DNA from 3 places in the Devosia yakushimensis genome. Region 3 is predicted to be linked to each of the others. Evidence: predicted binding sites of a transcription regulator. Region 3 holds the regulator's gene; each other region holds the start of a gene.
The links. The regulator LexA, encoded in region 3, represses DNA repair genes until DNA is damaged. The targets are predictions, from matches to a motif close to TGTTCNNNNTGTGTTCNG.
Positions count from the first base shown of each region.

Region 1 (7,600 bases), on a different contig from region 3:
ACCCCGCAATCGATGCACTCGTCCGGATGGATGACCAGCATGTTCTCGCCTTCGTAGAAACAGTCCACCGGACACACTTCGACGCAGTCGGTATATTTGCAGGCAATGCAGTTATCGGTGACGATATAGGTCATCTATTGGGCAGTCCCGAACGATGGTCCGGCGCCGGGAGGGACGGGCCGGATGGTCTCAACGGCTGCGGTGCTAAACCCTTTTGGCCTTTGCTGCAAGATCGCGACGGGGCAGGGTTTGGCCCGCATATGGCCCAGGCCAGCAAATTTTCCCGCAACCGGCTAAGCGCCCGCGACGTGACGGAACACCCGATCCTCCGGGTCTTGCCGCGGCGCGTCCGGGTCGAGCCGGGCACCCAGCCGCTCGGCCAAAGCGATCGAGCGCGCATTGTCCGGGTCGCAATAGCTGACCAGCGTGGAAAGACCGCCGGGGCCGAAAGCCCAGTCGCGCAGCGCCCGCGCCGCCTCCAGGCCATAGCCCTGCCCTTCAAAGGGCGCATAGACCAGCCAGCCCAGCTCCTTCTCGGGAAAGAGCGGCCCATGATTGATCCCCACCTGCCCCACGCATTCGCCTGTCGTCCGCAGGTCGATCATCAAGGCGCCATGCCCGAACAGGTGCCAACAGGCGACGTCATGGCAGAATGTGAGCCAAGCCCCCTTGGTATCGAATGGCCCACCCATATAGCGCGAGCGCTCCGAGGCCAGGAAATCGGCATAGGCCGCAAAATCCGTCATCACCGGCGCCCGCAATACCAAGCGCTCAGTGGCAAGGGTGGGGATTTCAGAATTGCTCATGACACCTGACTTTTCACCGTGTCATCCCCGCGAAAGCAGGGACCTCTGTTTGGAGAGCTAAGAACAACAAACGGAGGTTCCCGCTTTCGCGGGAATGACACGGTGGTTTGAGGAGATGCATGTGGCGTCACTCGTCCTCTCCGCCGCGCAGCTTGTCGGTCTCCCGCCGCTCCCGCTTGGTCGGCCGCCCTGCCCCGCTGTCGCGCGGCGCGATCGCCGCCTCATAGGGCGAGCGTTCGGCCTTGGGCAAGGCGGGGGGTGAGAGATCCTCGTAAAGCGTCGTCGCCTCGCTGGCTGGCCCCCGCCGCGTCCCCGCGTCGAGGATTTTCCACACCACGATGCGGCCATGGATAGCCATGGTCAGCACGTCGCCGGCACCCACCTTGTAGTCGCTCTTATCGGTCCGCTCGGAATTGACGCGGATGGCGCCGGTCTCGATGACCTTTTGCGCCAGCGTGCGCGATTTGAGGGCGCGCGAGAAAAACAGGAACTTGTCGAGCCGTTCCTTGCGAACGGGGATCGCGCCAGTTCCTGTCAATCGCTACTCCGCGCTCTTGTTGCGCAGGGCGGCCAGCTTGGCGAAGGGGCTGTCCGGATCGAACTTGGCCTCGCGCTTCTCGGTCCTGGGCTTGTCGAATTTCGGCCGCTCGTCACGCGGCTTGTCGAATTTGCGGTTGTCGTTGCGCCCGCGCGGCTCGAACTTGGCCTTGGGGTTGAGGTGCTGGGCCTTGGACAAGTCCTGCACTTCACCTTCGGGCCGGCGTTTGGCCTGTGGCCGCTGCCGGTTTTCCCCTTCGGGACGGCGGCGATGCTCACCCCGCTTGGCATCGGGCCGCTTGCCGCCCGGGAACCAGATTTCATCGAATTCGGGCTCCGCCGGCGCCGCATCGGCCACCACGGCAGGCTCAGCCTCGATGATCGTCGTTGCCGGAATTTCGCCCTCAAGCGCCAGGGGAGCAGGCTCGACTTCGGCCACCACAGCCTCAACCGGGGCTTCCGCCACCACCTCGGGCACCGCCGGATTTTCCGCCAGCACTTCGTCGAGCGCCGGCGCTTCCGCGCTGGCTTCCGCCGCGACAGGCACCACAACCTTGGGCGTGCGCTTCACGCGATAGCCCAGCGACGTCAGGATCGAGGCGAAATCCTCGCCCGAACAGCCCAACAGCGACGTCATCTCCACCGTCACGCGGAACCCGTTCCCCTCGGCCGCGCCGACGGGCACCTCGCCTTGGTGCCGGCTCGGATCGAGCGCGATCAGCGGCCGGATGATATCGGCCAGCCGTTCCAGGATATCGACGCGCACCGCGCGCTTGCCCGCCACCTTGAAGCCGGCAATCTCGTAAAGCCGGCTATCAACTTCCGGATCGACCAGGAACGAGGTGCGGCCCGACAGCACGATATGGGGGATATCCGTCACGCCCGGCTGGCGGATACCGCCATTCTTGAGCGCAAACAGAATCAGCGCCAATTCGCGCGGCGCCGGTTTCAGCGCCAGCGGCAGGAAGATGTGATAGGCGCCGAACTTGATGCCCAGCTTGCGCATCTTGCCGCGCACGTCCTGATCCAGCGCCTTGACCTCGTCGGCCACCTGCGCCCGCGGCAATAGCCCCAGATGCTCGTAAAGCTGGAAGGCAATGCCGCGCGCCGCCCCGTCCAGATCGGCCGGGGCTTCCAGCGCCATGACGCTTTCGAGCACGGTATTGATATGATGGCGCAGCCACAGCGCCAGCCGGTCCTGCACGCGCTCGAGGTCGACGCCCGTCAGCGTCTCGTCGGCCAGCATCAGGATACGTGGGCGATAGAGCGCATCGCCTTCGATCAGTTCGGCGACGATATCGCCCTTCCAGCGCAGCCTGCCATCGGTCGCCAGCACGAATTCTTCGTTGGGCGCCCCGGCCAGCCGATCGGCCCGATTGTGAATTTCGGGCGCCACCACATGATCGGCCGCCGCCCGCAACCCCTTGGTATCGACGTCCCCGTCATTGCGGGAGAGGGTAAAGCGGAAGCCTTCGAGTGTGCCGATCAGATGGCCTTCCAGCCGAACTTCGCCACGCTCATTGATCTCGGGAGATGCCATACGTTTGTCTTTCAGGTGGCGGAGCAAGACGCTCGTGCGCCGGTCGACGAACCGCTGAGTGAGCCTTTCATGCAGGGCATCGCTCAGGCGGTCTTCAATGTCTCGGGTCTTTTCGCGCCAATGTGAAGGGTCTGCAAGCCAGTTTTTGCGGTTGGCGACAAAGGTCCACGTGCGGATTTGTTTGATCCGGTTGCTGAGTGTATCGATGTCCCCGCTGGCATTGTCGCAAAAGCGAACCTGCTCGGCAATCCAGTCCTCGCTGACCGTTCCAATTCGCTTCAAATCCGAATAAATCCGGGTCACGATCTCCCCGTGATTGGCCGGAGAAATGCCCTGATAATCAGGGATTTGGCAGCATTCCCACAGGAGACGCGCGCCATCCAGACCACGGGCCAATTTGCCCGCTTCATTGCGCGCCACAAACTCCAGCGCGCGCTGGTCCGTGGCCACCGGAACCCGTGTCAAACTGCGGCTTTCCGGTGGCTTTTCGAGGCTGTCGAGCAGCGCGGGAATGGATGAATAATCTAGTCTATTGTTGCGCCATTGCAGCACTTTGACGGGTTCGAAATCGTGGGTTTCGAGCGCCACCACCATTTCTTCGTCGAATCCCTCCGTGCCACCCGTCACCCCGAAGGTTCCATTGCGCGCATGGCGCCCTGCCCGGCCGGCAATCTGCCCCAATTCTGCCGCAGTTAGGGGCCGGCTCTGGTGCCCGTCGAATTTGGTGTCGTCAGCAAAGGCGACATGGTGGATGTCCAGGTTGAGCCCCATCCCGATGGCATCGGTGGCGACCAGAAAATCCACATCGCCATTCTGATAGAGCTCGACCTGCGCATTGCGCGTGCGCGGGCTGAGCGCGCCCATCACCACGGCGGCCCCGCCCCGCTCGCGCCGGATCAGTTCGGCAATGGCATAGACCTGCCGCGCCGAGAAGGCGACGATGGCGCTGCGCGCCGGCTGGCGCGAAATCTTCCTGGACCCGGCATAGGTGAGCTGGGAGAATCGCGGGCGGTCCACGATATCGGCATTGGGCAGCAGTTTGCGGATCACCGGCGCCATGGTCGCCGCACCCAGCAGCAGCGTTTCCTGGCTCCCCCTGGCATTGAGAAGCCGGTCGGTGAAGACGTGCCCACGATCGAAATCGATCGCCGTCTGGATCTCGTCGATCGCCACGCAATCGACATGGATATCCATCGGCATGGCCTCGACCGTGCAGACCCAATAGCGCGGCCGCGCCGGCACGATCCGCTCTTCCCCGGTCACCAGCGCCACGGCCTGCTCGCCCACTCGTTCGACCACCCGCGTATAGACCTCGCGCGCCAGCAAACGCAGCGGCAGCCCGATCATCCCGGTTGGGTGGGCCAGCATCCGCTCGATGGCGAAATAGGTCTTGCCGGTATTGGTCGGGCCGAGAATCGCCTTGACCGATTGGTAGGGTGCAAAAGTCATCGTCGCCAATGTAGGGGCTGTTTGATCCGGTTGCGAGCCCGCTATTGGCTGTCCCGCAACAGGACAGCCCTTGCCACACAATTGTCATCCCGGTTAATGCGCGGAACATGAAGCGAACGAAACAGAACCGAATCGGCGCGACTCACTGAATCCGGGTTTGTTCCCTACTAGACCTAGTGGGCAATCCAGCCGCTGGCTACCAGAGCGGCATAATGACTGATCCTATCGGCGCCAGGCGCGATTTTCCCGTTCAACTCCCCTACCAAACGATAAAAATCGGCAATTTCCGCGTCTTCATGAAGCAAGCGTAAAGAGACCCAAGGGCAAGAATTTCCTCCTCCTCGACCTTTCCGCCCCGCTCGCCCCGGCCTTTCCGCTCCCCGCATTGACAATTTTCCCATTGACCGTCCCAAGCCGGGACAGGAGGTATCTGCTCCTAAACACTGAGCCATCGGTTCATCGCCTCCCTCCCCCTTGAGGGGAGGGACCGAGGGTGGGGGTTCTGCGGCCAGGGCAGACTGCCGGGCTCCAGCTTGCGGCCAGTCACCCTCCCTGGCCCTCCCCCTCACCATGATGGGGGAGTGTTTACTCGGGGCGCATTCAAGAATGCGGTGTCATTCCGGCGAAGGCCGGAATCCATGTCCGCATGCTCCCACAACCACGGTGTTGCCGGATGTTTCACGGCACGGATTCCGGCCTTCGTCGGAATGACGTCGTGGGTGGGACTAGTTCAAAGTAAACACGAGGCAATGAGGGTGGGGTGGGCCACACGCACAACCCTCCGACTTACCCATCTTATCCCCCTTCCAAAATCCCGTGGCATCATCCATCCATCATCCGGAACACGGGCGGCGCTGCAGCGACCGGCGTCCGGATGCCAGCCGGGGGAGCGGGGGTCGCGCCTTGCTCCGGGATGCGCAGACGGATCAGCGGGCAGGAGGGCCAAGGTCACCTGTTGGGGTCGCGATGCTGCCTTCCGACCAAGGCCCGGCACCCCGAGGCAAGTTGCGCCTCATATTCATTTACTCACGAGGCGAATCTGGTCTCGGGGTCCGTCCGTCTATCCGACAACCGCGGCACAGGCGGCGCTTGCGCACGTCCCGAAACGGCACAATTCGGTGCCCCTACCGCTCTCCGCTGTAACCTTCGAACCAAAACCGGAACGAACGCAGAAAGAATCACGGAGAATCGCTCAATGCCGCTTTGTTCCACACAATATCTGGTGGACCCGACCGCCCCGCGCCCACAATCGACAAACCGGCCGGGGCTCCCGCCCGGCAATCAGCCTCCGGGCCATTCATTTCCATCACCAAGCGGTAAAAATCGCCACTTTGCCGTCAGAGATAAACAAAACCCTAACCGCAAAAAGCATAGGGACCACACTGGTTTAACAGCACGGTCCCCGCAAAATGCCCGATCCCGGGCGGCATTTTTGGCAAAAAAGCCGTTGACCGTATCGAAACGGGACGGCCCGGCGGCGAAGCTCTATTTGCGCATATTGGTCATCACCATGGAGAGATCACCCATATTGGTGCCCACCAGCACGCGATAGGGCACGAAATAGCCCGTCTCGCCCAACGGCGCATACCACATCAGGATGCGGCTGGTATCGGCCAGGTAATTGGTGATTTCCGATTCAGTGAAATGCCCCGAGATCGGCTGATAGTCGAGGCTGCACACCACCACCGGGCCCTGATAGCCCGTGCGTGGCGAGGTAGCCTCATCCTCCCCGGCATAGCTCATGGCGAGATTGAAGCGCTCGACGCCGGTAAAGATATTGAGCTTGCGCTGGCAAAGCCCCTTGTCGAGCGCGCCACCCTTGACCACGAAAGCCGAGAGGAAATCGCCCACCCCGCTCAGGTGCCGGCGCTCCAGCGGCACTCTGTCATGGGTATCCACGATGGGCGGCTCGACCTTGAATGCGCTGACCGCCCCACCCGCATAGGACACATCGACGCCAAACGACTCGCCATTGGCCCGCGTCTTGAGGTTAAACGCCTGCGACACCAGCCCATTGCTCGAGCTGCCCGAGGCATGGGCGCTGGCCGTGCCGCTGGCGACGATCGCTCCCATCCCCGCCACATTGGCGGAAAGATCGAGCGCGTAGCGCGATCCATTATCGCTGAGCTCGACATCCATCATGGCGATGTTGATGCCGCCCAGGGTCAATACATAACTGGCGCCGGCATCGACCTGCTGGGCCAGAACCGGGGTGGAGGCCATGAGGGCCATTGCAGCGAGGGCGGAACGGAAATAGGTCAAGGGCGCGTCGTCTCAACACTTGGGGGCGAGCAGGCAGGCCCGGACGCCGGCAGCGAATCACTTGTTACCTTGAAATTGCCGCGCCCTTGTGGCCCATGCAAGGCAATCACGGCGGTTACGGCCCCTGTCGTCTTGACGTACCCCCCCGTTTTCTCTAAAGAGCCCCCAGATTTCACAACAATCGAGGCCCGTCGCGGGATTAGCCGCCACGCAGGACCTTTACACAAATTAGGATATCCCAAATGGCACGTCGCTGTGAACTGACCGGCAAGGGCGTAATGGTAGGCAACAATGTCAGCCACGCTCTCAACCGCACCCGCCGCCGCTTTCTCCCGAACCTGCTGAACGTGACGCTGATCTCGGACGCGCTCAACCGCCCCGTCAAGCTCCGCATCACCGCTTCTGCCCTGCGTTCGGTCGAGCACCGCGGCGGCCTCGATGCCTTCCTGCTCAAGCAGGACGATGCCGATCTGTCCCCTCTTGCCCTGGGCATCAAGAAGGAAGTTCGCGCCGCCCTCGCTGCCTAAGCGAACCGGCCGACCCCATGAATTGACCGCGTGGATGGCTTATCCACGCGGTTTTGTTTTGCGCTATACTGGCCAGAACAAATCCGCTGCTTCGGTCTATTGCCGAACCGCAGCCATATAGAGGTGCATTCTGATGCTTGCTCGTTTCCTGGCGGCCATTGCCGCCATGGTCGTGGTCGTCGCCGCGTCCAATGTTCTGGTGCTTTACCCCCTCCAGGTCCAGCTTGGCCCCGTCAATCTGGCCGACCTGTTGACCTGGGGCGCCTTCACCTTCCCCTTTGCCTTCCTCGTCACCGACCTCACCAACCGCTATGACGGCCCGCGCAATGCCCGGCTTGTCGTGCTGGTGGGCTTTCTGGTCGGCCTGGGGCTCTCCTTCTATCTGAGCTACCATCCCCTGCCCTGGAATCCCCAGGGCGGTTCCGCGACCACTCAGCGCATCGCGCTGGCCTCGGCGGCGGCATTCCTCGTCGGCCAAT
Region 1 covers NZ_BSNG01000002.1:237,812-245,411, reverse strand. The annotation lists gene fdxA (ferredoxin FdxA) at 1-134, opposite strand, end outside; gene QQL79_RS18395 (GNAT family N-acetyltransferase) at 294-806, opposite strand; gene QQL79_RS18390 (RNA-binding S4 domain-containing protein) at 934-1,344, opposite strand; gene QQL79_RS18385 (helicase-related protein) at 1,348-4,332, opposite strand; gene QQL79_RS18380 (DUF3108 domain-containing protein) at 5,818-6,594, opposite strand; gene rpmB (50S ribosomal protein L28) at 6,837-7,121, shown strand; gene QQL79_RS18370 (queuosine precursor transporter) at 7,255-7,600, shown strand, end outside.
Region 1: the regulator LexA is predicted to act here: its motif matches at 4,434-4,451, upstream of QQL79_RS18385 (helicase-related protein).

Region 2 (7,600 bases), on a different contig from region 3:
CCACGGCCAGGGTGGCACCTAGTTTTGAGTCGAGCGGCGCCTATGGCAGACGATCACATCGAAGATGCCAAGGCCGTGTTGCGCGACAAGGCGCGTCTGGCACGGGCGTCGGTTGCCGCCGATATCCGCACCGATGCCGGCGCGATTGCCGCCAATGCCTTCTTCAATGCTGTTACCCTGGAACCGGACTGGATCGTGGCCGGCTATTGGCCGATCCGCGACGAGTTCGATTGCCGGCCGATCCTGGTGCGGCTGATGGATTCCGGCCAGCCGGTCTGCCTGCCGGTGACGGAGGGCGACCAACCCCTCATCATGCGGCTCTGGGGCGATGATGAAGCGCTTTACCCCTCCGGCTTCGGAACGCTGGCGCCGATCGAGACGGCGCCGGTGGTTGAACCCGATATCGTGCTGATTCCGCTTTTGGGCTTTGACAGCACCGGGACCCGGCTGGGATATGGCAAGGGACATTATGACAGGACCATCGTGCGCATGAAAAAGAAGCCGCAATTGATCGGGCTCGCCTTTGCCGCGCAGGAATTTCCGCTATTGCCGCGCGAAGCGCACGACATTCCGCTCGATGCGATCATTACCGAAGCCGGTATCCGCCATTTTGGCGCCAGCCAATGAAGTTCCTGTTTCTGGGAGATGTGGTCGGCCGGTCGGGCCGGGATGCGGTCGCCGAGCGCCTGCCGGGCATTATCGAGCGCTATGGCTTTGATTTTGTCGTGGTCAATGGCGAGAATGCCAGCCATGGCCGTGGTCTGACGGAACCCCATTTCAACGGCATTCGCGATGCCGGGGCCGATATCGTGACGCTGGGAGACCACGCCTTCGACCAGCGCGATACGCTGAGTTATATCGAGCGCGAGACGACATTGCTGCGGCCCATCAATATGCCGGGGGGCACGCCGGGCCGCGGAGCCATGTTCGTCGAGGGCCGCAATGGCCACCGGGTCCTGGTCATCAATGCGCTGGGCCGGGTCTTCATGGGGCCGGTGGATGATCCGTTCCGGGCGGTCGAAGCGGCGGTATCAGCCTGTCCCCTGGGCGAACAGGCCGATGCGATCATTGTCGATTTCCATACCGAGGCTACCTCGGAAATCCAGGGCATGGGCTTTTTCCTCGATGGCAAGGTCAGCCTTGTGGTGGGCACCCATACTCATATTCCCACTGCCGATCACCGCATCCTTAGAGGTGGCACGGCGCTGATGGCCGATGCCGGCATGTGTGGGGATTTCGACTCCATTATCGGGGTGGAAGCCGACGAGCCGCTCAACCGGTTCCTTACCGGCATTCCCAATGGCCGCTTCACCCCGGCCGAAGGGGAGGCGACCCTGTGCGGCATAGCGGTGGAGACCGATCCGCGCACCGGCCTCGCCCGCAAGGCGCTACCGGTGCGGATCGGCGGCGTATTGGGGCAGGCCGAACCCGACTTCGGCTAGCCACGCTTTATTTTTGGGCGGCCTGCCCCTATAAGCGGGCCAAATTCAAGTTATGACCGTTTCCGAGGTTTCGAATGGCAGGCCATTCCCACGCCAAAAACATCATGCACCGCAAAGGCAAGTCCGACGCGGTGCGCTCCAAGATCTTCTCCAAGCTGGCGCGTGAAATCACGGTTGCGGCCAAGCTGGGCATGCCCGACCCCGCCTTCAATGCCCGCCTGCGCCTGGCGGTCACCAATGCCCGCGCCCAGTCCATGCCCAAGGACAATATCGACCGCGCCATCAAGAAGGCCATCGGCAGCGATGGCGAGAACTATGATGAAATCCGCTATGAGGGCTATGGCCCGGGCGGTGTCGCCATCATCGTCGAGGCGCTGACCGACAATCGCAATCGCACTGCCTCCAATGTCCGCTCGTATTTCTCCAAGAATGGTGGCGCGATGGGGGAAACCAATTCGGTCGGCTTCATGTTCGACCGTATTGGCGAGATCACCTATCCGATCGCTGCCGGCACTGAAGACAAGGTGATGGAAGCGGCCATCGAGGCAGGCGCCGACGACGTCGAGAGCGACGAGGAAGGCCATTATATCTACACGTCCTTCGAGGCGATGGTGGAAGTTGCAGCGGCGCTGGAAAAGGTGCTGGGCGAGGCTGAATCGGTCAAGGCGATCTGGGAGCCGCAAAACAAGACGCCGATCGATGCGGAAAAGGGCAGCACCCTGATGAAGCTGATCAATACGCTCGAAGAAGATGACGACGTGCAGAATGTCTATTCGAACTTCGAAATGAGCGAAGAGGACATGGCCAAGCTCGCCAGCTGAGGCCTTCCGGTTTTGCGAAAGGGCGGTGCCGCGGCGCCGCCTTTTTCATGCGCTCTTTTTGAGATCCACCACCGGATGGTCGGTGATATGGGCAATTGTCACGCGATTGCGTCCGGTTTGCTTGGCGCCGTAAAGCCGCTGATCGGCGATATGGAATAGCTCGGAAAAGCTGGTGGGCTGGTCGAACACCGCCCCGCCTACACTGACCGAAAGCGGCCGGGACCGCCCATGGGGCAGGAAGACGGCCAGGTTGACCGAACGGCGGATACGCTCGGCAATGACCTCGGCGCTGCGCATGTCGGCGCCCGGTAGGTAAACGCCGAATTCCTCGCCGCCCATGCGCCCGACAATGTCGCCGCCGCGCAAGACGGCGCGGATCGAGCGGGCGATGATGGTCAGGGCCTCGTCGCCCGCATCATGGCCGAAGAGATCGTTGATGGCCTTGAAATTGTCGGCGTCGATCATCAGCAGGGCGCCGCTCGGCCTCTTCTGTTCCTTGGCCAATTGGGTTGCGACCTTGGCGGTGAAGGCGCCACGATTGAGACAGTCGGTCAGGCTGTCGGTCCGGGCGACCAGCCCAAGGCGCCGGTTGGTTATGGCCAGGCCCCGCAAACGCAGGCTGACATAGCCGAAAAGCGGCAATCCTAGGATGATCGGCAATATCGTGGCGCTGGCAATCGAGCGATGCAGCGCCTGCGTTCCCAGATCGTCGAAAAACAGCGCGTTGAAAGTGACTGAGACCACGATGCAGGCGAGGGTACCGAACAAGGTCGAGCGGGCAACGCCGGACCAGCTTTGCAAGGCGATCAAAGTCTTGGAAGGCAACATGAGGAACTCGCAAATGGGAGAAATCAAGCGCTGAAAATTTTTGGGGCAGTCCGGTTACATACTGGTCTCCAGGATCAGGCGGCTTGCATCATGGCGACGCGGTCCCGCCCGGTATTCTTGGCGTCGTAGAGCCGCTGGTCGGCGAGGCGGTAGAGGTCGGCAAAACGGGCTCGGCTCACATAGGCCGCGCCCCCGATGCTGACCGAAAGCGGGCAGGGCGTGTCGCCCGGAGCAAAGACAATCGCGCCGACGGCCATGCGAACCCGTTCGGCAGCCAGATCGGCCGTTTCCAGGCTCGCTTCCGCAAGGAAAATGCCGAATTCCTCGCCCCCGAGCCGCCCCACCAGGTCATGCCGGCCCACCGCGCCGCGAATGGCCTGGGCCATCAGGCGCAGGGCTTCGTCGCCATTGTGATGGCCGAAGGTGTCGTTGACGCGCTTGAAGTCGTCCGCATCCACGATCAGCAGCGCGCCGCCGTCGCCGGGCTGCTGATTGCGCCGTTCCAGATAGGTGGCGACCTTGCCGGTGAAGGCGCCGCGGTTCAGGCACCCGGTCAGCCAGTCGGTGGTCGCCATATGGGCGAGCTGCTCGTTGGCGAAGCGCAATTGCTCATGCTTGAGCACGAGGAAGAATGTCATCGGCCCGCCCAGAACGATCGGCATGATTACCGAGACCGCCAGCCCCTGCACATTCACGCCATTGGAGGACACTTCCATGATGACATTGGTCAGGATGACGGAAATGACGATTGAAACGGCGATGATCCCTCCGGTTACACGATAGACGTGAGCCCAAGCCCGCTTGGGGAGGCCCCTTCGTAATCCGGTCATCTGGTTCGTCCTTGCATTCCCGGATGTGAAGGTAGGAGGGGCTGCTGAACATGGTCTTGTCGGCTTGGGGACAATTTTATCGTTTCGCAGTTTTCCACCGGGTTCTGTTGCCTTTTTGTTCACATTCGGCTTGGTAAGTTGCCGTAGCCACACTAAGGATGTGCCTATGAATGCGAGCGTACGAATCATCGGCATCGATCCGGGCCTGCGCCGCTGTGGCTGGGGCGTGATCGAAACGCAGGGCAATCGGCTGAGCTTTGTGGCGGCAGGGACGCTGACGCCGCCAACCGATGGTGCGCTGGCCGACCGGCTTGCCGTACTCTTTGCCGGGCTTGGCGATGTGCTCGACCGGTTCAACCCGCATGAGGCGGCGGTGGAAGAGACTTTCGTCAATCAGGGCGCGCGCTCGGCGCTGATCCTTGGGCAGGCGCGGGGCGTGGCTCTGTTGACGCCGGCGGCCCGTGGCGTGCCGGTTGCCGAATATGCGGCCAATCTGGTCAAGAAATCGGTGGTGGGCACGGGCCATGCGGAAAAGGGGCAGGTGGAGCTGATGGTGCGAACCTTGATGCCGGCGGCGCAGTTCAAGGGCGCTGACGCGGCCGATGCGCTGGCGATCGCGATCTGCCATGCCCATCACCGGGTGGCCGCGCAGCGGTTGAGGGCGCTGGCATGATCGGGAAGCTCAAGGGGCTGGTCGACAGTTTCGGCGACGACTTCGCGCTGATCGATGTGGGCGGGGTGTGCTACGAAATCTTCTGCTCCAGCCGTACATTGCAGGCATTGCCCCGCGTGGGCGAAGCCTGCGTGGTGTTCATCGAGACTTTCGTGCGCGAGGACATGATCCGGCTCTACGGCTTTGCCACGGAAACCGAGAAGGCCTGGTTTCACCTGCTGATGACGGTTCAGGGCGTGGGCGCGCGTGTGGCGCTGGGGATATTGTCGGCCCTGTCGCCCGCCGAGATTTCGAGCGCCATTGCGCTGCAGGACAAGGCCATGGTCGGCCGCGCCAATGGCGTGGGGCCAAAACTTGCCGTGCGTATCGTCACCGAACTCAAGGGCAAGGTGCCGGCCGGACCGGGGATCGACGCCGGAACGCTGGGTCTGCAGGCCGCATTGGGCGAGGGACGGGCCGCGGGCAATGTGTCCGACGCGGTGTCCGCCCTGACCAATCTGGGCTATTCGAGCGCCCAGGCCTCGGCCGCCCTCGCCCGCATCGTGGCGCAAGAGGGGGACACGATATCAACCGAAAGACTGATCCGGCTGGGGCTGCGGGAGCTGAGTAGTTGACCGACCTGACTTCCCCCGCCGCCGGGCGTGACGATCCGCTTGATGTCTCCCTGCGCCCTTCCGGCTTTTCCGAATTTGTCGGGCAGGCGGCGGCGCGGGCCAATCTCGAAGTGTTTATTCAGGCGGCCAAGCAACGCGGCGCGGCGCTCGATCACGTGTTGTTCGTCGGCCCTCCGGGCCTGGGCAAGACCACGCTGGCGCAGATCATTTCGCGCGAGCTGGGGGTCGGCTTTCGCGCCACTTCGGGTCCGGTGATCGCCAAGGCAGGGGATCTGGCGGCGCTGCTGACAAATCTGGAAGAGCGCGATGTGCTGTTCATCGACGAAATCCACCGCCTCAATCCGGCCATCGAAGAAATCCTCTATCCGGCGATGGAAGACTTTCAGCTCGATCTGATCATCGGGGAGGGGCCGGCCGCCCGCTCGGTGCGGATCGATCTCGCCAAATTCACCCTGGTTGGCGCGACCACCCGCGCAGGGCTTTTGACCACACCGCTGCGCGATCGTTTCGGCATTCCCGTGCGGCTCAATTTCTATACGCCGGAAGAACTGGTGCAGATCGTGACGCGCGGCGCGCGGCTCTTGGGCATGCCGATGGCGGCCGATGGCGCCCTCGAGATCGCCCGCCGCTCGCGGGGGACGCCGCGTATTGCCGGGCGCCTGCTGCGCCGGGTCACCGATTTCGCGCTGGTCGACGGCGCTGCCCAGATCGACCGCAAGCTGGCCGACAAGGCGCTATTGCGGCTTGATGTCGATGCGCGCGGCCTTGATCAGCTCGACCGGCGCTATCTCACGACCATTGCCGATTTCTACAATGGCGGGCCGGTGGGCGTTGAAACCATCTCGGCGGCGCTAAGCGAGCCGCGTGACGCCATCGAGGAGATCGTGGAGCCCTATCTGATCCAGCAGGGCTTCATCCAGCGCACGCCGCGCGGCCGCATGCTCACCGGGCTCGCCTTCCAGCATCTGGGCAAGGTAGTGCCGCAGGGCTTTGTCGGCCTGCAGGCGAGTCTTTTCGAGGAGCCGGAGGAGTGAGCCTGGCTCTCCGGTTCGCTCACGGTGCCTCGTGACCCTGCATGTCACCCATTATGCGCCCAAGCCGCCGGCCTGGCCGCAGGACATGTCTCTGCGCATCGTGGCGCTGGCGGATCTCCACGCCTGCACGCCCTGGACGAATCCGGGGCACGTCGCTGAATTCTGCCGGCGCGCGAATGACCTCATGCCCGACATAATCCTCCTGCTCGGCGACTATGCCTCCGGCCCCCGCCTTTCGCTCGAGCTGGACCCGTCGCGTTGGGCCGCCGCGCTGGGCGCGCTATCCGCGCCGCTCGGCGTTCATGCCATTTTGGGCAATCACGACTATGACGGCTATAGCCGCGCCGATATTGCCCGCGGCCCCACCAGGGCGGAAACGGCACTCGCGGCAGTGGGCATTCCGGTCCATATCAATCGGGCAGTCCGCATCGCTCATGGCGGGCGCTATTTCTGGCTAGCGGGCCTGGGCGACCAGTTTGCCTTCTCGCCCAAGCACTCCAGGCGCTATGACCGGCTGGATGGCGTCGATGATCTCAAGGGCGCGCTGGCGCAGGTCAGCACGGACGAGCCCGTGGTGCTGATGGCCCATGAGCCCGATATTTTTCCCGAAGTTCCCGGCCATGTTGCACTCACCCTTTCGGGACACACTCATGGCGGGCAAGTGCGCCTGTTCGGCAAAACCCCGGTGGTTCCCTCGCGCTATGGCAGCCGCTACGCCTACGGCCATATCGTCGAGGAGGACCGCCATCTCATCGTTTCCTCGGGATTGGGCTTTTCCGGGTGGCCGGTGCGGCTGGGAACGAAATCGGAGATTGTAGTCGTCGACCTCGGCAAGGAAGGCGCGACATGACGCAGCATAGTTTTCCGGTCCGCATCTATTACGAAGACACCGATTTTTCGGGTAATGTCTATCACGCCGCCTATCTCAAGTTCTTCGAGCGCGGCCGGACCGAATTTCTGCGCGACGAGGGCATCCATCATTCCGAGCTGGCTGCGCAGGGCATTGCCTTTGCCGTGCGCTCGATGGAGCTCCAGTTCGATGGCGCCGCCCATATCGATGACCTGCTGACGGTAACGACCGAAGTTGCGACCATTTCGGGCGCCCGATTGACGCTGCGTCAGGCAATTTTACGTGATCAGACGGTGCTGACGCGGGCCAATGTTGTGGTCGTTGCCATCAAAACCGCCGGCGGACCGGCCCGGATGCCGCGGGAAATCCTCGCGCGCTTCGCCGCCAAGGCCTAGGACCATCCACCGTGTCATTCCCGCGAAAGCGGGAACCTCCGTTTGCTTGGAGAGCCCTAAAAACAGGGGTTCCCGCTTTCGCGGGAATGACACCGGGGGAACCTATGGCCTGG
Region 2 covers NZ_BSNG01000003.1:1,827-9,426, reverse strand. The annotation lists RNA gene ssrS (6S RNA) at 1-21, shown strand, start outside; gene QQL79_RS18590 (5-formyltetrahydrofolate cyclo-ligase) at 43-627, shown strand; gene QQL79_RS18585 (TIGR00282 family metallophosphoesterase) at 624-1,442, shown strand; gene QQL79_RS18580 (YebC/PmpR family DNA-binding transcriptional regulator) at 1,517-2,263, shown strand; gene QQL79_RS18575 (GGDEF domain-containing protein) at 2,309-3,091, opposite strand; gene QQL79_RS18570 (GGDEF domain-containing protein) at 3,166-3,921, opposite strand; gene ruvC (crossover junction endodeoxyribonuclease RuvC) at 4,088-4,594, shown strand; gene ruvA (Holliday junction branch migration protein RuvA) at 4,591-5,208, shown strand; gene ruvB (Holliday junction branch migration DNA helicase RuvB) at 5,205-6,242, shown strand; gene QQL79_RS18550 (metallophosphoesterase) at 6,274-7,092, shown strand; gene ybgC (tol-pal system-associated acyl-CoA thioesterase) at 7,089-7,487, shown strand.
Region 2: the regulator LexA is predicted to act here: its motif matches at 4,027-4,044, upstream of ruvC (crossover junction endodeoxyribonuclease RuvC).

Region 3 (7,600 bases):
CCGAGGCCATCGTGTTGTCCCCCGGCCCCTGCACCCCCAACGAAGCCGGCATTTGCCTTGCCGTCATCGACCGCTTCAAAAGCCAGATCCCGATCCTGGGTGTGTGCCTGGGCCATCAAGCCATCGGCCAGGCCATGGGCGGCGACGTCATCCGCGCTCCCCACCTCGTCCACGGCAAGACCAGCAAGATCCATCACACCGGCAAGGGCCTGTTTCGGGGCCTCAACAACGACTTCGAGGCCACGCGCTACCACTCGCTGATCGTCAAACCCGAAACCCTGCCGCAAACCCTTGAGGTCACCGCCACCACCGATGACGGCCTGATCATGGGCATGCAGCACAAGACCCTCCCGGTCCATGGCGTGCAATTCCACCCCGAAAGCATCGCCTCGGAAAACGGCCACGCTTTGCTGCAGAACTTCCTCAACATCGCCCGCGACTTCAACGGCCAGAGGGCCGCGTGATGGATATCAAAGCCGCCCTCAACAAGATTGCCGACCGCCGCGACCTGACTGGCGAGGAAATGCGCGCCGTCATGCGCACCATCATGGCCGGCGAAGCTACCCCCAGCCAGATCGGCGCCTTCCTCATGGGCATGCGCATCAAGGGCGAAACCGTCGGTGAAATCGCCGCCGCCGTCTCGATCCTGCGCGAACAGATGGTGCCCGTCGAAGCCCCTGAAGACGCCGTCGACATTGTCGGCACCGGCGGGGACGGTGGTGGCACACTCAACATCTCCACCGCCAGCGCCATCGTCGTCGCCTCCCTCGGCGTGCCCGTCGCCAAGCACGGCAACCGCGCGCTCTCCTCCAAATCCGGCGCCTCCCAGGTTCTCGAAGCCCTCGGCGTCAAGCTCGACCTGACCCCAGCCGAAATCTCCCGCTGCATTGCCAAAGCAGGCATTGGCTTCATGTTCGCGCCCAGCCATCACCCGGCCATGCGCCATGTCGGCCCCTCCCGCGCCGAAATGGGCGTGCGCACCATGTTCAACCTGCTCGGCCCCCAATCCAACCCGGCTGGCGTGCGCCGCTACATGCTGGGCGTCTATGCCGAGGAATGGGTCGAGCCGGTCGCCGCGGCCCTGCTGGCCAACCGCGCCATCAAGGCCTGGGTCGTCCATGGCAGCGATGGCCTCGATGAAATCACAGTCACCGGCCCCAGCTTCGTCGCCCAGATCGCCAATGGCGACCTGCGCAGCTTCGAAGTTGCCCCCGAACAGGCAGGCCTGAAGCGCCACGACGCCAAGGATTTGCTCGGCGGCGATCCCGCCTATAATGCCGCCGCAATGCACGCCCTGTTCGATGGCGCCCCAGGCGCCTATCGTGACATCGTATTACTCAATTCAGCTGCGACCCTCATCGTAGCCGACAAAGCCGCCGACCTCAGCCAAGGCGCAGCCATGGCCGCCGAGGCAATCGACAGCGGCAAAGCAAAACAAACTCTGGCCCGCCTTGTGGCGGTTTCCAACGGACAGGACCAATGAGCGATATCCTGCAGCAGATCGAGGCCTATAAGCGCGAAGAAATCGCCGCGGCCAAAGCCATGCGCCCCTGGGCCGAGGTCGTGGCGCAAGCCCATGACCAGCCCGCGCCCCGCGGCTTCATCAGCGCCATCAAGGCCAAGCGCGCCCAGCGCCAATATGCCCTGATTGCCGAGGTGAAAAAGGCCAGCCCCTCCAAGGGTCTGATCCGCCCCGATTTCAACCCCGCCGAAATCGCCCGCGCCTATGAAAGCGCCGGCGCCGCGTGCCTGTCCGTGCTGACCGACCGCCCCTCCTTCCAGGGCTCGCCCAGCTATCTGATCGAGGCCCGCGCCGCCACCCGCCTCCCGGTTTTGCGCAAGGATTTCCTGTTCGAAACCTATCAGGTCGCCGAAGCCCGCGCCTGGGGCGCCGATTGCATCCTGGTCATCCTCGCCGCCATTGGCGATGACGTGGCCCGCTATCTGCTCGACGCCGCCGCCGAATGGGGTATGGATGCCCTGGTCGAAGTCCATGACCAGCTCGAACTCGACCGTGCCCTCGCGCTGGGCGCCGAGTTCATCGGCATCAACAACCGCAATCTGCGCACTTTCGAAACCACGCTGGACACCTCGATCAACCTCGCCATCGGCGTACCGAAAAATGTCCTCCTGGTTAGCGAAAGCGGCATTATGACCCACGACCACGTGGTCAAGCTCGAACAGGAGGCCGGCATCGGCACCTTCCTCGTCGGCGAAAGCCTGATGCGCCAGGACGACGTCGCCGCCGCCACCCGCACCCTGCTGATGGGCGCGCCCGAGGCCGTCCGCTAATGGCCGAGGCCAGGCTCACCCATCTCAACGAGCGCGGCGAAGCCCATATCGTCGACATCGGCGACAAAGCCTCCACCAAGCGCCGCGCCGTCGCCCAGGCCCGCGTCATCGCCCAGCCGGCCACCATCACTGCCATTATGGGCGGGACCCTCAAAAAAGGCGACGCCCTGGCCGTGGCCCGCATTGCCGGCATCATGGCCGCCAAAAAGACCTCCGAGCTGATCCCGCTCTGCCATCCGATCCCGCTCACCAAGGTCAGCGTCGACATCTCGGCCGAGAGCGGCACCGCCATCCGCATTGAAGCCGCAGCCGAAACCACCGGCCAGACCGGCGTTGAAATGGAAGCCCTCGTTGCCACCTCCACCGCCGCGCTGACGCTTTATGACATGGCCAAAGCCATCGACCGCGCCATAGTCCTCACCGACATCTGCCTCCTCGAAAAGTCCGGCGGCAAATCCGGCGACTTCGTACGCACACCATGAGCCTCTTACCCGTCGAAGCCGCCATCGCCGCCATTCTCGCGCGCGTGCCCGCCGTACGCCCCGAAATCGTCGTCCTGGCTGACGCCAATGGCCGCGTCCTGGCGCAAACCCTGTTCGCGACCCACGACCAGCCCCCCTTCAATGCCAGCGCCATGGATGGCTATGCCGTCCGCGCCGCCGACATCACTCCCGGCCACCGCCTCACACTGATCGGCATATCGCAAGCCGGCGCCGGTTTCCCCGGCAGCCTGGCCGCAGGCCAATGCGTCCGCATCTTCACCGGCGCCCCGGTTCCTCCCGGCGCCGACGCCGTTATCATGCAGGAAGAAGCCACGCCAAACGGCAATCTGGTGACCTTCGCCGAACAGCCCAAGCCCGGCCGCAGCATCCGCGCCATCGGCAATGACTTCGCCACCGGTGATGCCCTGATCGAAGCCGGCGCCCGCATGGGCCCGATGCAGCTGGCCGTAGCCGCCGCCGCCAACGCCCCCGCGCTTACGGTTGCCACGCGCCCCCGCATCGCCCTCCTCGCCACTGGCGACGAACTGGTGCTGCCCGGCTCGCCCCTCGCACCCGACCAGATCGTCGCGTCCAACAGCTTTGGCCTCGCCCCCATGCTCGCCCCCTATGCCGCTGAGGTCACCGACCACGGCATTGCCCGCGACGACCGCGCTGCCCTGCGGGCCAAGCTCGAATCAATCTTCGCCGCCGAGCCGGACATTCTGATCACCACCGGGGGCGCCAGCGTGGGCGACCACGATATCGTCCAGGACGTGCTGCTCGAACTCGGCGTGACGCTGGATTTCTGGCGCATCAATATGCGCCCCGGCAAACCGCTGATGTTTGGCACCCGCGGCAAGACGCTGATTTTCGGCCTGCCCGGCAATCCCGTCTCGGCCATGGTCACCGCCACCGTCTTCATCAAGCCGGCTCTGCGCAAATGGCTCGGCTATGCCGAACAACCCAATTGGCGCCTGCCTTTGGCCGGCCCCACCCCGCCCAATTCCGCGCGCCGCCACTTCATGCGCGCCCAGCTGGTGCATACGCCCACCGGCCCCGAGCTGATGCCAATCTCCCAGACTGACAGCGGCCACACCTCATCCCTGTCCAACGCCGATATGCTGATCATCCAGCCAGAATTCGACCCCGGCGCCCCCGCCGGATCGACAGTCGAATCCATCCAGATCGACGCCTTTTGACTGTCTAGCCAAGAAAATCACGATGGGGCCGCTGGGGATATTGCGGAACATAACTGGAACACGTATAGTCGTTCTGCCTATGTTCCGAATCCCTGTGGAAGGCCGCCAATGCTGACGCGCAAACAACACGAGCTGCTGATGTTCATCCACGAACGGATGAAGGAAAGCGGCATCCCCCCCTCATTCGATGAAATGAAGGACGCCCTCGATCTGGCTTCCAAATCCGGCATTCACCGCCTGATCACCGCGCTTGAAGAGCGCGGTTTCATTCGCCGCCTGCCTAATCGGGCCCGAGCGCTCGAAGTGGTCAAACTCCCCGATTCGATGAACCCCTCGCTGGGCGGCCGCAAGGCGCGCTTCGAGCCATCGGTCATCGAGGGCACGCTGGGCAAAGTGTCCAATCCGCCGGCCCGCAAATCCGCCGGCGAAGATTATGCCCGGCCGATCTCCATTCCCGTCATGGGCCGCATCGCCGCCGGTACGCCCATCGAGGCCATCCAGACCCATTCCCACACCATTTCGGTCCCCCCCGAGATGCTGGGCGCGGGCGAACATTACGCGCTTGAAGTACGCGGCGATTCCATGATCGACGCCGGCATTTTCGATGGCGACACCGTCCTCATCAAAAAGCAGGAATCGGCCAGCACCGGCGAAATCATCGTCGCCTTGGTCGATGACGAGGAAGCCACCCTCAAGCGCCTGCGGCGCAAGGGCAACACCGTCGCGCTCGAAGCCGCCAACCCCGCCTACGAAACCCGAATCTTTCCGCCTGATCGGGTCAAGGTCCAGGGTCGGCTCGTCGGACTATTGCGAAAATACTGATTGTGGATCGCGCCACGCCTGAGGCGGTGATGGCAGCCTATGCCGAGCGTATCAATCGGCACGACTTTGAGCTGCTAACGCCGCTGATCGACGATGACGCGACCTTTTGGTTTAGCTCTGGTTCCTATCGTGGAATGGAAGCGGCGCGAGCCGCTTTCGAGCGCACCTGGCAACGCCTGGCTGATGAGACATATTGGCTGCAAGACCTGCGTTGGATCGCCAAAGCCGATGAGGCAGCATGCTGCATCTACAGTTTTCATTGGCAAACAACTCTCGAGGGGCAGATCATCCGTGGGAGTGGCAGGGGGACGACCGTCCTGGGCAAGCGGGATGGCATCTGGCGCATTCTGCACGAGCATTTGAGTGCCTTCCCCGAATAAAAAAAGGCCCGCCGATCGGCGGGCCTTTCTGCTTCAAGAGCTGGGTGTGCCTAGTGGTTGTCGCGCGGAACACCATTAGTCTGGGCAATCCGTTGGTATTTCTCGGCTGGCTTGAGAATGGCGCCGTCGCCAAGCTGGCCAACGATGCCACGCTGGATTTCCTGCCAGGGCGTCTGATGCTTGGGATATTTGTATCCGCCAGCCTCAGCCAGTTCCTGCCGCCGGGTGGCGATCTCGGCGTCGGAGATCAGGATATCGGCCGTACCCTTGTTGAGGTCGATCCGCACCTGGTCCCCGGTCTTGAGGATGGCGAGATTGCCGCCCGCCGCCGCTTCCGGCGATGCATTGAGAATCGAGGGGGAGCCCGACGTGCCCGACTGGCGGCCATCGCCAATACAGGCCAGCGAGTGAATGCCCTTTTTGATCAGGTAATCAGGGGGCCGCATGTTGACCACTTCCGCCGCGCCCGGATAGCCGATCGGCCCGGCGCCGCGCATGAACAGCAGCGTATTCTCGTCGATCGCCAGCGACGGATCGTCGATCCGGTGGTGATAATCCTCCGGACCATCGAACACCACCGCCTTGCCCTCGAACATGCCGGGGTGAGCCGGATTGTTGAGGTAGCGATCGCGGAACTCGGAGGAGATCACGCTGGTCTTCATGATGGCGTTGTCGAAGAGATTGCCGCGGAGCACCAGGAACCCGGCCTCGGTCTTGAGCGGATTGTCGAAATGCCGGATGACCCTGTCATCCTGGATCGGCGTATTGCGGCAATTCTCGCCAATGGTCTTGCCATTGACCGTCGGCGCATTCTCGCGGATCAGGCCCTGCCCCATCAGCTCGTTGACCACCGCCGGCACGCCGCCGGCATGGTAATAATCCTCGCCCAGATATTCGCCGGCCGGCTGCAAATTCACCAGCAGCGGCACCTTGTGCCCATAGGTCTGGAAATCCTGCAATTCCAGTTCCACGCCAATATGCTTGGCAATGGCCTGGATATGGATCGGCGCATTGGTCGAGCCGCCGATCGCGGAATTGACCACGATCGTATTGATGAAATTGTCCTTGGTCAGGATGTCCGAGGGCTTCAAATCCTCATGCACCATGTCCACAATGCGTTTGCCGGTGCGATAGGCCATTTCCTGACGATCGCGATAAGGCGCGGGGATCGCCGCCGAACCCGGCAGTTGCATGCCCAGCGACTCGGCCAGCGAGTTCATCGTCGTGGCCGTGCCCATCGTATTGCAATAGCCCGTCGAGGGCGCCGAAGACGCCACCAGTTCGATGAACTGGGCATAATCGATCTCGCCGGCCGCCATCATCTGGCGTGCCTTCCACACAATCGTGCCCGAGCCCGTCCGCTCGCCCTTGTGCCAGCCATTCAGCATCGGCCCGACCGACAGCGCAATTGCCGGAATATTGACCGTCGCCGCGCCCATCAGCATGGCAGGCGTGGTCTTGTCGCACCCAATGGTCAGCACCACGCCATCCAACGGATAGCCGTACAGCACTTCGACCAGGCCCAGATAGGCCAGGTTCCGGTCCAGCCCGGCCGTCGGACGCTTGCCGGTTTCCTGAATCGGATGCACCGGGAATTCGATGGCAATGCCGCCCGCTTCGCGAATGCCTTCGCGCACGCGCTCGGCCAGCACGATGTGGTGGCGGTTGCACGGCGAAAGATCGGACCCGGTCTGCGCGATGCCGATGATCGGCTTGTCCGATTGCAGCTCTTCGCGCGACACGCCAAAGTTCATGTAACGCTCGAGATAAAGCGCCGTCATATCTGGATTGTCAGGATTATCGAACCAAGCGCGCGAACGCAGCTTCTGGGGCTTGCTGGCAGTCATTTCCTCATACCTCACTGTCCGCGCTGGCGGATCGTGCCTCAACGATTGCAGCTTTCTAGCATGCCCATAGCGAGAGTGAACGGAATTCTGCCAAAAAATCATACTTTTTAGAGGCGCGGAAAAAAGCCCTGTGCAATGTTCCGAAACGCGTCTGCTCGCTTACCAAATGAGGAGACGAAACCATGCGGCTTGGGCCCTTCTTCTGTCGCGCCGGCAGCCACAGATTCTGGCTGGCTCCACCGGCGCTCTACGATTAGGGTCGCCCCGCCGGGATAAGGCATGCGGCTCAGGGGGAGTGATTTGACTGATATTGTGGATTGGGTCGCCGTTGATTGGGGCACCTCGAACTTGCGCGCCTGGGGCATTGCCGCCGATGGCGCGGTCACATTTTCGCGCAATTCCCCCAAGGGCATGGGTAAACTCACGCGCGAGGACTATCCCGCCGCGCTGAGCGAATTGCTCGACGGGGTCACCGGTACCCGCGCCGGCTCCATTGATGTGCTGGTCTGCGGCATGGCCGGCGCCCGCCAAGGCTGGCTCGAAGCGCCCTATCTCGAAGCCCCCACCGATCTGCGCCA
Region 3 covers NZ_BSNG01000001.1:1,362,947-1,370,546, reverse strand. The annotation lists gene QQL79_RS06810 (anthranilate synthase component II) at 1-464, shown strand, start outside; gene trpD (anthranilate phosphoribosyltransferase) at 461-1,483, shown strand; gene trpC (indole-3-glycerol phosphate synthase TrpC) at 1,480-2,292, shown strand; gene moaC (cyclic pyranopterin monophosphate synthase MoaC) at 2,292-2,774, shown strand; gene QQL79_RS06790 (molybdopterin molybdotransferase MoeA) at 2,771-3,973, shown strand; gene lexA (transcriptional repressor LexA) at 4,082-4,795, shown strand; gene QQL79_RS06780 (YybH family protein) at 4,825-5,175, shown strand; gene QQL79_RS06775 (IlvD/Edd family dehydratase) at 5,226-7,022, opposite strand; gene QQL79_RS06770 (2-dehydro-3-deoxygalactonokinase) at 7,323-7,600, shown strand, end outside.